Regions from separate parts of the Kitasatospora sp. NPDC001527 genome, predicted to be linked through region 3. Evidence: riboswitches for the same ligand, from Rfam matches in the RefSeq annotation. Region 3 holds a riboswitch; each other region holds the start of a gene.
What was found. A riboswitch is a leader RNA that binds a small molecule or an ion and turns the genes downstream of it on or off. The one in region 3 is predicted to bind cyclic di-AMP.

Region 1: linked by a shared signal. The riboswitch ahead of ABT238_RS22785 (M23 family metallopeptidase) and the one ahead of ABT238_RS21540 (transglycosylase family protein) in region 3 are both predicted to bind cyclic di-AMP.
Region 2: linked by a shared signal. The riboswitch ahead of ABT238_RS35750 (transglycosylase family protein) and the one ahead of ABT238_RS21540 (transglycosylase family protein) in region 3 are both predicted to bind cyclic di-AMP.
Region 4: linked by a shared signal. The riboswitch ahead of ABT238_RS20015 (C40 family peptidase) and the one ahead of ABT238_RS21540 (transglycosylase family protein) in region 3 are both predicted to bind cyclic di-AMP.

Annotation. Positions count from the first base shown of each region.
Region 1 covers NZ_JBEPAM010000026.1:36,636-40,116, reverse strand. The annotation lists gene ABT238_RS22790 (APC family permease) at 1-37, opposite strand, end outside; gene ABT238_RS22785 (M23 family metallopeptidase) at 392-1,369, opposite strand; cyclic di-AMP (ydaO/yuaA leader) riboswitch at 1,373-1,540, opposite strand; gene ABT238_RS22780 (MFS transporter) at 1,851-3,377, shown strand.
Region 2 covers NZ_JBEPAM010000069.1:16,210-19,690, forward strand. The annotation lists gene ABT238_RS35745 (hypothetical protein) at 1-1,092, opposite strand, end outside; cyclic di-AMP (ydaO/yuaA leader) riboswitch at 1,479-1,639, shown strand; gene ABT238_RS35750 (transglycosylase family protein) at 1,626-2,918, shown strand; gene ABT238_RS35755 (hypothetical protein) at 3,067-3,267, shown strand; gene ABT238_RS35760 (LacI family DNA-binding transcriptional regulator) at 3,361-3,481, opposite strand, start outside.
Region 3 covers NZ_JBEPAM010000023.1:103,020-106,500, reverse strand. The annotation lists gene eno (phosphopyruvate hydratase) at 1-837, opposite strand, end outside; gene ABT238_RS21540 (transglycosylase family protein) at 1,092-2,039, opposite strand; cyclic di-AMP (ydaO/yuaA leader) riboswitch at 2,045-2,193, opposite strand; gene ABT238_RS21535 (cytochrome P450 family protein) at 2,425-3,481, opposite strand, start outside.
Region 4 covers NZ_JBEPAM010000020.1:75,978-79,458, forward strand. The annotation lists gene ABT238_RS20005 (NYN domain-containing protein) at 1-194, shown strand, start outside; gene ABT238_RS20010 (C40 family peptidase) at 405-1,448, shown strand; cyclic di-AMP (ydaO/yuaA leader) riboswitch at 1,795-1,947, shown strand; gene ABT238_RS20015 (C40 family peptidase) at 1,958-3,145, shown strand; gene ABT238_RS20020 (C40 family peptidase) at 3,396-3,481, shown strand, end outside.

The sequences.
Region 1 (3,481 bases), on a different contig from region 3:
CCGGGCGCGACTCCGCCTGCCCGCTCTGGTCGGCCATCCGGCCCCCTTCACCCGCCGTGGCTGTGCCGCCCGCCGGACCGGTCGGACGATGACTGCCCGACAGCATCGGGGCGCGGCGGGCGAGCCCGCAACGAGAGGTGACCCGCCGTCACCCTCACAGGGTTGACGCGCCGTTCGAAGCCCCGGTCGTCCCGTTCGACCGGAAACGGCGACGGCCGGCCCGGCCCGCGAGAGGTCTCGCGAACCGGGCCGGCCGGACGGGCGTGTCCCGCGCCCGTCGGTCCACTGGAGGTGCGGCGATCACCCGGTCGAGCGGTCACCCGACATGACCATTCCGGAGGAGTCGTTTCGCCCCGCACCCAGCGGTGGCTGGTGCGATCCGGCCCGAGGGTCAGATCGAGACGCCGTGCGCCCGCAGGTAGGCGATCGGGTCGATGTCCGAGCCGTACTCCGAGCCAGTGCGGACCTCGAAGTGCAGGTGCGGGCCGGTCACGTTGCCGGTCGCGCCGGAGAGGCCGATCTGCTGGCCGACGGTGACGGTCTGGCCGACCTTGACGCCGATCGAGGACAGGTGCGCGTACTGGGCGTACTTGCCGTCGGCGAGCTTGATCTCGACCTCGTTGCCGTAGGCGCCGCCGTTGCCGGCCTTCACCACGGTGCCGGCCGCGATGGCGCGCAGCGGGGTCCCGGTCGAGGCGACGAAGTCGGCGCCGGTGTGGTGACCGGAGGCCCACATCGAGCCGGCCACGCCGTAGGCGGTGCCGAGCTTCGGGTTGGCCAGCGGGGCGACGAAGCCGGAGGTGGCGGCGACGACCGGGGTCGCCACCGGGGCGGCGACGGTCTGGGGCTGGACGGCGGGCTTGACGGCCGGGGCGGCCGGCTTGGCGGCGGTGGTGGCGGGGGCGGCCGGCTTCGGGGCGGCCGGCTTCACCGCGTCCTGCGAGACCTTCGGCTTGGCGGCGGGCGCGGCCGGCTTGGCGGCCGGGGCGGCCTTGGCGCCGAGCGCGAGCTGCTGGCCCGGGAAGATGAGGTTCGGGTTGGCGCCGATGACCGAGCGGTTGTGCTCGTACAGCGCCTGCCAGCCGCCGTCCACGTTCTTCGCGGCGGCGATCTTCGAGAGGGTGTCCCCACCGACGACCTTGTAGCTGTCCGCGACCGGGGCGGCGGCCGGGGCGGCCGGGGCGGCGGGAGCGGCCGGAGCGGTCTTCGCGGCCGGAGCGGTCTTCGCGGCCGGGGCGGCCGGGACCTCGTGGGCCTGGGCGGTGACGGTGGTCACCAGCGGGAGGGCGAAGGCGGCACCGGTGACGGCGGTGGCGATGCCGATCCGGGCGGCGCGGGGCAGGGCGATACGACGAGCCTGTGCGGGCATGGAAAATGTCCTCTCCGACGCCTGCGAGGTGAGCTGTCGGGTTCGGGCTGGAGTTGCCCGGCCGCGTGAAAGGCGGCTTCACCCCAAGCCGGTCCGCGAAGAATTCGGGTCCGGCGACTTACCTGTGGGTCCCCCGCTCCTGCCGTACAGAGTTCGTTGCGTACCACCGGGCAGCGGCAGGACTAGGCGTTCCACCCGGTGGCCACCCGGGCTGACGCCGGGCGGTCGCTGAACTAAAACTCATCCGTTCGGGTGAAGCAATGTCGATCTCCACGACCCGGGACCAAAGTCCGCACCCCCGTGACACTCCGCCGAAAAGGCATGCACAGTACGCACACAATCCATTCACAGTGCGCAGGTGATCCACGACCCTGCGCCGACATCGGAGTCGGTACGCACACGATCACTCACGCAGCGGAGATCCCCCGACACACCCCCGGTGACCCTTGTCACGTCGGCCCCGCGGGACGGACCATGGGCCGTGGCCACCTCCGAGGCCGGCACCCTGCGGTTGAGCACCGCGCGGGGTCGCTGGGTACTTCTGGCGACGGTGCTCGGCTCCAGCATGGCGATGCTCGACGGAACCGTCGTGAACGTCGCGCTGCCCCGGATCGGCGCCGATCTCGGCGCCCAGCTCGACGCCCTGCAATGGACGCTCAACGCCTATCTGCTCACCCTGGCGGGCCTGATCCTGCTCGGCGGAGCGCTCGGCGACCGGTACGGCCGGCGCCGGGTCTTCCTGCTCGGCGTGGTCTGGTTCGCCGCCGCCTCCGCGGCCTGCGCCGCCGCGCCCACCATCGAGGTGCTGATCCTGGCGCGTGCCGTGCAGGGCATCGGCGGGGCGCTGCTCACCCCCGGCTCGCTGGCGATGCTCCAGGCGGTCTTCCACCCGGAGGACCGCTCGGCGGCCGTCGGCCTCTGGTCGGGGTTCGGCGGGGTCTCGGCGGCGGTCGGCCCGTTCCTCGGCGGCTGGCTGGTGGACGGGCCCGGCTGGCGCTGGATCTTCCTGCTGAACCTGCCGCTGGCGGCGCTGGTGGTGGTGGTCTCCGCCCGGCACGTGCCGGAGAGCCGGGACGAGTCCGCGACCGGCCGCTTCGACGTGCTCGGCGCGGTGCTGGCCGCCCTGGCGCTGGGCACGGTCACCTATGCGCTGACCGCCGCCGGGAACGGCCTGTCCGCCGTGGTCTGGGTCACCGGCGTGGCGGGCCTGCTGCTGGGCGCCGCCTTCATCACCGTCGAGCGCCGCACCCCGGAGCCGATGCTGCCGCTCGGCCTCTTCTCCTCACGGCTGTTCACCGCCGTGAACCTGGTCACCCTCGCCGTCTACGCGGCGTTCAGCGGCGTCTTCTTCCTGCTGGTCGTCCAGTTGCAGATCGTCTCCGGCTTCTCCCCGCTGGTCTCCGGGCTGGCCCTGGTGCCGATCACCGTGATCATGCTGGCGCTGTCCGCCCGGGCCGGCCAGCTGGGCAAGCGGATCGGCCCCCGGCTGCCGCTCACCGTCGGCCCGATGCTCTGCGCGGCGGGCGTGCTGCTGATGCTGCGGATCGGCCCCGACGCCTCGTACTGGACGGACGTGCTGCCCGCCGCCGCGGTGATGGGCAGCGGCATGGTGCTGCTGGTCGCCCCGCTGACCGCCACCGTGCTGGCGGCGGTGGAGGTGCGGCACGCGGGCATCGCCAGCGGCGTCAACAACGCCGCGGCCCGGGCGGCCGGCCTCTTGGCGGTCGCCGCGCTGCCCGCGCTGGCCGGCCTGAGCGGCGACGCCTACCGGGTCCCCGACGCGGTTGACTCCGCCTTCCGCACGGCGATGCTGATCTGCGCCGGGCTGCTCGTGGCCGGCGGTCTGATCGCGCTGGTCACCGTGCACGGCAACGTCCTGGCCCCGGAGGACGCGCACCCGGTGGCCGAGCCGGACTGCCGCTACGCGTGCGCCACCAACGCCCCGCCCCTGGACCCCGGCCACCCCGCCGCCACCCGGGCCGAGCACGGCGAGAGCCCCGCCGTCTGACCGGCGACGGGGCGGTGACTCGCCTGCCCGGGGCGCTCCGGCCATTCGGCACCGGCGCCCCCCCGGTTCGGGGCGTCACCTGCCCGCCCCGAACCGGGGCGGGC
Region 2 (3,481 bases), on a different contig from region 3:
GAGCCGGTGGAAGTGCAGTCCGTACCGGCCGAGCACCGGCGCGGTGACCGGGGCGGTGCCGTCCGGGCCCTTCCAGGTCTCCCTGGTGTCGGCGCGCGGGCCGACCCAGCGCAGCGCGGCGTGCCGCACGTCGGCCCGGCGGGAGCTGGTGAGGTGGACGTGGGTGCGGCCCCCGGCGGTGCCCTCGACCCGGACGCTGCGGGTCAGGTTGAGCACCTCGGCGCCGACGGTGACGCCCCCTCCGGCGGCGACCCGGGGGTGGGCGTACCGCAGCGGGGCATCCAGGGTGACGGTGGTTCCGCTGACGGACCGGATGGTGACGAGGTCGTAGCCGGCGGCGAAACCCTCCTGGTCGGGCGGGCCGGTCGGGGTGACGGCGAGTTCGTCGCCGGGCAGCCAGCCGGCCGGCGGGGAGGTGAGGTTGACGACCGTGTCGCCGGCCCCGAGCTCGCGGTCGGCGCGGACCCAGGCGGTCTTGGCGGCGCCGTCCAGCCGCAGGTAGCCGGCGCCGGTGACCCAGAGGCCGACGTCGGTGTCGACCACCTTCATGCCGTCGCCCTGGAACCGCTTCTCGTCGACGCCGGGGAAGCGCAGGGTGTGGACGTGGCCGCCGTCGGGGGCGAGGGCCAGGGCGCCGCGGACCTCGACGTTCCCGGCGGCGGCGAGGGTGACGGTGCGGTCGGCGGCGAAGGTGAGCGCGCCGCCCGGCTCGACCAGCAGGGAGCCGACCTCGGCGTCGGTGTCGAGCAGGACCCGGTCGGTGATCCGCACCGCGCTGCGCGGTCCCGGCGGGCTGCCGCCCCAGCCGGCCCGGTCGGACCAGCGGCGGCCGCCCTGGTCGACGGTGGGCGCGGGGGCGGGCTGCTCGGGGGCGCCGGTACCCGGGGGGCCGGTGCCGTCCGGCGGGGCGGCGCCGTGGCCGCCGTCGGAGCCCATCGGGCCGGCGGCCTCGGTCGGGGTGGTCCCGATGACCGCGGCCGGGGTGACCAACCGGGTCTCGCCGGTCAGCGAGCGGCGCAGGATCTCCTCGCCGCTGATCGCCGCGAAGGCGGTGCCGACGGCCAGCCAGCGCAGTAGTGCCCGGCGGGTCAAGTGAGTTCGGGACGGTTCGGTCGGGATGTCCGCTCTGCGGTGCTTTGCCCGGCGATGCGCTCCGCGTGGCCGGGCGGCCGGACGGGGGGTGTTCGGCTCCTCGTCGATGCCCATCGGTGCGTAGCCCTCTCTCCGGACGGCTGCGGCGGTGCCGGCGCGCCGCCGACGCTCTGAAGCATAGGCAGTTGCGTTGGCCACGACCGGCGTTGCGGAAAACCGGTCATTTCTGATCATGAAGGACAGCCGCTCAGCACGGATTTCGCAAACCGTGACGAGCGTCACACATGTTTGCGGTTTGAACGCGCCTCTGCTTAACGTGCTCCCCGTTCGTGGCCACACGGACCCAGCACGTCCGCGACGCCGAGTCCTGCCGTCGGGCGCGCTGGCAGCGCAATGCACCACGGCAGGAGCGGGGGAACCACAGGTAGTTCGCCCAGGACCGGTCCTCGGACCGGCCCCGGGCTAGGGGTGAAGCCGCGTCCACAGCGCGGCCGGGCAACTCCGGCCCGAATCCGACAGCTCACCTCGCAGGCGTGGGAGAGGACCACGTCTTCATGCTGCCCACCAACGGCACCCGACTGTCCGGCCGTACCCGTCGCGCGATCGCCGCCCTCGGCGTCGCGGGCATCGGCCTCACCGTCCCCGGCCTGACCGCCGGCACCGCCTCGGCCGCCTCCGTCGCCACCTGGGACAAGGTGGCCCAGTGCGAGAGCGGCGGCAACTGGAGCATCAACACCGGCAACGGCTTCTACGGTGGCCTCCAGTTCACCAACTCCACCTGGTCCGGGTTCGGCGGCACCGCGTACGCCGCGCGCGCCGACCTCGCCACCAAGGACCAGCAGATCGCGATCGCCGAGAAGGTCCTGGCCGTGCAGGGCCCCGGCGCCTGGCCGGTCTGCTCGGTCAAGGCCGGTCTGACCAAGGGCGGCACCCCGGCCGCGGTGGACACCTCCGCCGCCGCCAAGCCGGCCACCCAGGCCCCGGCCGCGCAGACCCCCGCCGCGCAGTCCCCCGCCGCGCAGGCCCCGGCCGCCAAGCCGGCGGGCAAGCCCGCCGCGCAGCCGCAGGCCGCCACCACCGCGCCCGGCACCGCCCCCGCCGCCGAGCAGCGCCAGAGCGACCGGCAGTGGCGTCAGCAGAGCGGCCAGCGGGCCTCCGAGGCCTACACCGTGGCCGCCGGCGACTGGCTGTCCACCATCGCCGACGAGCAGCACGTCCAGGGCGGCTGGCAGCGCCTGTACGAGCTCAACCGCGCCACCCTGACCGACGGCCCGCACGCCATCTACCCGGGCCAGCGGCTGAGCCTGGGCGACCGTGCCCAGGGCCAGGGCTTCGACTGGTTCAACCGCGCCCAGGGCGACACCCGGGCTCCGTCCGCGCAGACCCAGACCCAGACCCCGGCCACCAAGCCGGCGAACAAGCCCGCCGCGCAGGCCGAGACCCCGGCGCCGGCCCCGACGGCCACCGGCAGCATGGCCGCCGCCGTCGCCTTCGCCCAGTCGAAGGTCGGCCAGGCCTACGTCTACGGCGGCACCGGCAACGGCGGCTGGGACTGCTCCGGCCTGACCCAGGCCGCGCTGCGCGCCGCGGGCATCTCCGTCCCGCGCGTCGCCGCCGACCAGGCCGCCGCGTCCACCCACGTCTCGCTGGACGCCCTCAAGCCGGGCGACCTGCTGTTCTGGTCCAACAACGGCAAGGACTCCGGCGTCTACCACGTCGCGCTGTACATCGGCGACGGCAAGTACGTCGAGGCCGCCAACCCGAGCTCGGGCGTGCGGACGCAGACCGTCGCCAACTGGGCGCCGGACTTCGCCGGCCGGGTCTGATCCCGTCACGCCGCGGCCCCCGGGGAGAGTCCGGTCGCTCCTCCCCGGGGGCCGCGGCATGCCCGGACGCGGGCGCGCGAAGAGCGGCCATGGTCAAACCGGGGCCGCACCGGGCATGCTGCTGCCCTGCACCCGAGGAGGAGTCACCATGGCCCAGGTCACCGTCACGCTCGACGCCAACCTCGCGATCGACGCGATGATGCTGTCCGGCACCAGGAACCCGCAGGACGCCGTCGAACTGATCCTCCGCGACTACCTGGAGCGGGGCCGGCGCACCGAGACCCGCACCGGCGACGCCGCCGACGGCCACCGGGTCATCCAGGACCGCCCGGTCGCCCAGGAGGGCTGAGCGGCCGCAACGCCGAAGGGGCCCGGGAGCACATCCGCTCCCGGGCCCCTTCGGCACCCTGATCGGCGCACGGGCCGCTCAGTACACGGCTGCTCAGCGCGCGCGGGCGCCGGTCGAGCCGCGCATCACCAGCTCCGGCTGGAACATGAACTCCCCGCGCTGCGCGGCGTTGCCGCCGACCTCCTCCAGCAGCGCGTCCACCGCCGCGGTGGCC
Region 3 (3,481 bases):
CAGCGGGTAGGCGGCGACCAGGCCGGCGTAGTACTCGATGAGCTCGGCGGAGGTGAGCGCCTTGCCCTCGAACTGGTAGGCGCCGTCCTCGTAGAACTCGGAGGAGGCGACGTCCAGGGCGAGCGCGACGTCCTTGCCCGGCACGTAGCCGGCCTTCTGGATGGCCTCGACGATGAGGTCCAGGGCCTCGCGGTTGGAGTCCAGGTTCGGGGCGAAGCCGCCCTCGTCGCCCAGGCCGGTCGACAGACCGCGCTCCTTCAGCACGCCCTTGAGGGTGTGGTAGACCTCGACGCCCCAGCGGACGGCCTCGGAGAAGGACTCCGCGCCGATCGGGGCGATCATGAACTCCTGGATGTCGACGTTGGAGTCCGCGTGCGAGCCGCCGTTGAGGATGTTCATCATCGGGACCGGCAGGACGTGCGCGTTCGGGCCGCCCAGGTAGCGGAACAGCGGCAGGTCGCTGGCCTCGGAGGCGGCGTGCGCGACGGCCAGCGAGACGCCCAGGATGGCGTTGGCGCCGAGCGAGGACTTGTCCGGGGTGGCGTCCAGGTCGAGCATGGCCTGGTCGATCAGGCGCTGCTCGGTGGCGTCGTAGCCGACCAGCTCCGGGCCGATCTGCTCGATGACGGCCAGGACGGCCTTCTCCACGCCCTTGCCGAAGTAGCGGTTCTTGTCGCCGTCGCGGAGCTCCAGCGCCTCGAAGGCACCGGTGGAGGCACCCGACGGGACGGCGGCACGGCCGGTGCTGCCGTCGTCGAGGCCGACCTCGACCTCGACCGTGGGGTTGCCGCGCGAGTCGAGAATCTCACGGGCTACGACGACATCGATGGACGGCACGAGGCATCTCCTAGCGGAAGCAGGTTCGGCTGACGGTGGGTGCAGTCGGCCGGACGATTGCGGAGTCGTTACGACCAGAGCCTAACCGCACGGGCTGTCCGGGCCACGTCGACCTCGGCTCCGTCTCAGCGTGTGGCCCGGCTACCCACCGGTAGTTCACCTGGTTGCCCGGCCGGAGAGGTCCGGATGCGGACGAAGGGGGCCCAATCGGCCCCCTCCGTCCGCTCGGCCGGACCTCGCCGGTCGAACGGGTGTCAGCCGAGGGTCAGGACCTGGCCGGGGACGATCAGGTTCGGGTCGGCGCCGATGGTGCCGCGGTTGCCGTCGTACAGGGCGTGCCAGCCGCCGGAGACGCCCTGGCCGGCGGCGATCCCGGCGAGGGTGTCGCCGGAGCGGACGGTGTAGCCCTGGCCGGCCGACTGCTGCGGGGCGGCGGGGGCGCTCTGGGCGGCCTGGCCGGCGTACTGCTGGTAGACGCTCTGGTGGCTGGTCCAGTACCAGGCGCCGTTGCTCTGGTACCAGTACACCTTGGCGTCGGCGTCCCAGCCGGCCTTGCCGGAGAAGGCCGGGGACTGCGGAGCCTGCTGCTGGACCTGCGGGGCCTGCTGCTTGGGCTGCGGCGTCTGCTGCTTGGGCTGCTGCTGGGCGCTCTGCGGCGCGTACTGCCGGGCCTGCGGCTTGGCGGCCTGCTGCTGCGGCTGGGCCTGCGGAGCGGCGGCCGGCTTCGGGGCGGCGGCCTTCGGGGTCTGCTGCTGCGGCTGGGCCTGCGGCTTCGGGGCGGCCGGCTTGGCGTCCGTCGAGGTGTCGACCGCCGCCGGGGCGCCGCCCTTGCTCAGGCCGGCCTTCTTGGAGCAGACCGGCCAGGCGCCCGGGCCCTGCGAGGCGAGGACCTTCTCGGCGACCGCTATCTGCTGCGCCTTCGAGGCCTGGTTGGCCTGCGGCGCGTAGGCGGCGCCGCCGTACGCCTTCCAGGTGCTGGGGGTGAACTGGAGGCCGCCGTAGAAGCCGTTGCCGGTGTTGATGCTCCAGTTGCCGCCGCTCTCGCACTGGGCGACCGCGTCCCAGGTGGAGACCGGGGCGGCGGAGGCGCCGGTGGCGCTCAGGATGGGCATGGCCAGCCCGACGCCGGCGACACCGGCGACGGCGATGGCCTTCTCGGCCTGGGTACGGCGACGGTGACGACCGGTTCCAACGAACAGCATGACGAGGTCCCTCTCCGCACGCCTGCGAGGTGAGCTGTCGGGTTCGGACCGGGAGGTGGCCCGGCCGCGCGGAGGCGGCTTCACCCCTAGCCGTGGGAGACGGCACGAAACCTGGTTCCCCCGCCCCTGCCCAGGGTTCTGGTCGGTTTCCCGTGACGCGGCGGGCAGGACTCGGCGTTCCGCGGACGGGGCCCGCAGCGGCGGGCTCCACGGAGAGTAGACAGATCTTCAGAGCAATCACAAGCTCATATCGTCGATATCACACGAACATCACGTCACGTGATGGATTGCCTACCAACCGAAGCGGTATGTCCGGATTGATGCGGGTTCAGACCCCTGTGAAACACGGTTCGGAGAGCATCCGTCAGCGTGTCGTGGGTGTCCGTCAGGCCTCGCAGGCGCCGCCGGGAACGGCCAGGTCAGGCCTTTTCTCCGGCGTGAATTCCACCGGAAGTTCACGAAGTCCACGCATGATCAGACCACCGCGCCAGCGCAGGTCCCCGGGGTCGGCGGCGAGCCGAAGGTCCGGCAGCCGGGTCAGCAGGGTGGCCAGCGCGGCCCGCCCCTCCAGCCGCGCCAGCGGCGCGCCGATGCAGTAGTGGATGCCGTGCCCGAACCCCAGGTGCGGGTTGTCCGTCCGGGCCAGGTCCAGGGTGTTCTCGTCGGCGAACCGCGCCGGGTCCCGGTCCGCCGCCGCGAGCACCACCAGCACCGGGTCGCCGACCGGGATCTCCACCCCGCCGATGGTCAGCGGACTGGCCGCGAACCGCCAGGTGGCCAGCTCCACCGGCCCGTCGTAGCGCAGCAGTTCCTCGATCCCGGTCTCCAGCAGCGCGCTCTCGCCGCGGCCGACCGACTCCTGGAGCAGGGCGCGCTGCCCCGGGTTGCGCAGCAGCGCGTACACGCCGTTGCCGATCAGGTTGACCGTCGTCTCGAAGCCGGCGAACAGCAGGATGAAGGCCATCGCCGCGGCCTCGTTCTCGGTCAGGTGCTCGCCGTGGTCGCTGGCCCGGATCAGCCCCGAGATCAGGTCGTCGCCGAGGTCCGCCCGCTTGCGGTGGATCAGCTCCGCCAGGTAGGCCCGCATCCGCTTCACCGCGCGCCCCACGCCGCCGCGCTGACCGCTGCCGTGGCCCGGTTTGGTGTGTCGCAGCATCATCCCGGCCCAGTCCCGGAAGTCGTCCTGGTCCTCGGCGGGCACCCCGAGCAGGTCGCAGATCGCGTAGATGGGGAGCGGGAACGCGAACTCGTGGATGAGGTCGGCGGACCCGCGGGCCGCGAAGCCGTCGATCAGCCGGTCGGTCAGCTGCTGCACCCGCGGCTCGAACGCCGCCACCCGGCGCGGCGTGAACGCCTTGGACACCAGCCGGCGCAGCCGGGTGTGGTCCGGCGGGTCGATGTTCAGCAGGTGCGTCATGAGGTCGGCCTGGCGCTCGCCCGGG
Region 4 (3,481 bases), on a different contig from region 3:
GCGGCGTGCGGGTGCGGTTCAGCCGGACCGGGGAGACGGCGGACGAGCTGATCCGCCGGCTGGTCCGGGCCGAGCCGCAGGGGCGCCCGGTGGTGGTGGTCTCCACCGACCGGGAGGTCGCGGAGGGCGTGCGGAAGGCCGGCGCGCGCCCCGTCGCGTCGGTGCTGCTGCTCAACCGGCTGGCCCGCCCGTAACCCTTCCGGGGTGTGAGCCGGTCGGTATGACGGCTGGTCAGCGGCCCGATTGCGATGTTGTGCGAATTCGGTGAAGTCAGAGGGGCGGTTCGCGTTCACGCGAACGGGGGAGTGGCGCGAAACGTGGATCTTCACTAGGGTCTGGCGTCAAACCTATTTTCCGGATTCTCACCCGTTCGGGTGAGGCCATTGGAAGAAGGAGCCGGTCCCTTGGCCTCCCACCGCCGTCCCAAGCAGCCGAGCCGCGCGCGGGTCTCCGTGCTCACCGCTGCCGCTGCGACCGCGGTCGCTCTCTCCGCGCAGGTCGCCGCCCACGCCGCGCCCAGCCCGTCGCCGAAGAAGGACGACGTCAAGGCGCAGATCGACCAGTTGCAGGAGGAGGCCGAGCAGGCCACCGAGAAGTACAACGGCGCCAAGGAGCGGGCCGACCAGCTGCGCAAGCAGGCGGACCAGCTCCAGGACCAGGTGGCCCGCGGCCAGGACCAGATGACCCAGCTGCAGGCCGGTCTGGCCGAGGTGGCGGGCGAGCAGTACCGCACCGGCGGCATCGACCCGTCCGTCCAGCTGATGCTCACCTCCGACCCGTCCGGCTACCTGGACAAGGCCTCCAGCGTGCAGCAGGCCAGCTCCAGCCAGGCCGAGGCGCTCAAGGGCCTGCAGGAGCAGCAGCGCCGGCTCGACCAGCAGAAGGCCGAGGCGGCCGCCGTGCTGGCCTCGCTGGACAGCACCACCAGGGACCTCAACCAGACCAAGGCCGAGGTCAACAAGAAGCTCCGGGAGGCCCAGGAGCTGCTGAACTCGCTCAGCGCCGCGGACCGCGCGGCCCTGAAGGCGGCGCAGCAGCAGGCCGACCGCGCCTCCCGCGGTTCCGAGCGCACCGACCTGGGCAGCCTGCCGCAGGCGAGCGGCAAGGCGGGCTCCGCGGTCGCCCTCGCGATGAGCAAGCAGGGCTCGCCCTACGGCTGGGGCGACGTCGGCCCGAGCACCTTCGACTGCTCCGGTCTGATGGTCTGGGCGTACGGCAAGGCCGGCGTCTCGCTGCCGCGCACCTCGCAGGCGCAGGGCAACTACGGCACCCGGGTGCCGTCCCTGTCCGAGGCCCAGCCGGGCGACCTGGTCATCTACCGGGACGACCGCAGCCACGTCGGCATGTACATCGGCAACGGCATGGTGGTCCACGCGCCGCGCACCGGTGACGTGGTGAAGGTGATGAAGGCCGACGCCATGAAGATCAACACGATCCGCCGGGTCTGACGGGTCGCCACGACACGCCCGAGGGGCCCGCTGGGGCCCCTGTGATCAGCGCCACCTCCGGTCGGAGGTGGCGTCGGCGTTTCGAGCGCGCTTTCGACCATCTGACGGACAATGATCAGCCCGCCGTGGGGGTGTGATCACATTCGGTCATATTCACAAGGGAACTTGGGCATTCTTCCGGCTTTTTTCTGACAAGGATTTGAACGGATCACGGATCTGTTACTAGGGTCGTGCCTCGAACCACGCACAGTCGATCACCCAGCCTGGGTGGCGGCGGGGTTCGCCGCCGAGTTCGCGAAGCAGCGGGACGGGGCTTCGGGTAGCCCGTCCGAACGAGGGCCCCGCAGTCCGGGGTCCGCTGTGGAACGGAGCCGGGGAACCACGTTCCTCCGGGGTGAATCGGCGCCAGGCCGGCCGCGCGAGCGGCGGGTGAGGCGTCGTAGGGCACGCTTCCGCCCGAACCCGTCAGCTCACCCGGTAGGCGGATGAGGAAGAAGGAGTCCGCCTTCGTGGCGTCCCATCGTCGTCCCAAGCCCGCCGGCCGCGCCCGTGTCTCGATCCTGACCGGTGTCGCCGCCGCTGCCGTTGCCCTGTCCGCGCAGTCCGGCGCCCACGCCGACCCTGCGCCGACCAAGGACCAGGTCAAGGAGCAGGTCGACCAGCTCAACGAGCAGGCCGAGGTCGCCACCGAGAAGTACAACGGGGCCCAGGCCAAGCAGCAGGAGCTGCAGAAGCAGGTCGCCGAGCTGCAGGACAAGGTGGCCCGTCAGCAGGCCGTGGTGATCGAGGCGCAGGGCGGCCTCGCCGAGATCGCCGGTGAGCAGTACCGCACCGGCGGCATATCGCAGACCGTCCAGCTGATGCTCTCCGCCAGCCCGGACAACTTCCTCAACCAGGCCGACGCCCTGAACCAGGCCGGTTCGACCCAGTCCGGCGCGCTGAAGGAGCTCCAGGAGCAGCAGCGCAGGCTCGACCAGGACCGCACCGAGACCCAGACCAAGCTCGCCGAGCTGGAGTCCACCACCCAGCAGCTGAAGACCTCCAAGGAGGAGGTCCAGGGCAAGCTGCAGAAGGCCCAGGACCTGCTCAACACGCTCACCGAGCAGGAGCGCCAGGCCATCCGCGCCGCCGAGGAGAAGGCCGCCGCCGAGGCCAAGGCGAAGGCGGACGCCGCCAAGGCCGAGGCCGCCAAGGCCGCCAAGGAGAAGGCCGACGCCGAGCGCGCCTCCCGCGACACCAACCGCAGCAACCTGAGCGCGCAGTCCGCGCCCTCCTCGGCCCCGGCCTCGGCCCCGGCCGCCGCGGCGTCCAAGCCGGCCGCGCCGGCCGCGCCGGCCGCCAACAGCTCGCGCGGTGCCGCCGCGATCGCGGCCGCCGAGAGCAAGCTCGGCGCCCCGTACGTCTACGGCGCCACCGGCCCCAACTCCTTCGACTGCTCGGGCCTCACCGGCTGGGCGTACGCCCAGGCGGGTGTGTCGCTGCCGCGCACCTCGCAGGCGCAGGCCACCGCCGGCACCCAGATCGGTTCGGACATCTCCAAGGCCCAGCCCGGCGACCTGGTGATCTTCTACGGCGACCGCCACCACGTGGGCATCTACGTGGGCGGTGGCCAGGTCATCCACGCCCCGAAGCCGGGCGCGTCGGTCCGCTACGAGTCGGCGTCCAACATGCCGGTCAACACCATCGTGCGCCTCTGACCGACGGTCGGAACGCCCCGTCAGGCCCGGTCTCCCCCGAGGGAGGCCGGGCCTGCGGCTTTTCCCGGCCCCGCCGGGACGCTCGGTCCGCGAACCGATCTGATGTCCGATCAGTGTCCGAATATTCGGGTTCGGAGGGGTTTGGAATCGGTTGCCCTGACTCGCTAACGTCTGCCACCGGACGCCCGCTTCGACAGCCGCCCGCTCCGGTGCGGCGGCGGGCCGGGCCCAGGATCGGAGCCGACGTCGCATGGCCGTGCACCGCCGTTCCCCGCTGTCAGGTGCGCACGCGTTCGCCCGGGCGCTGGTGCTCACCGCGGCGGCGACCACCGCGCT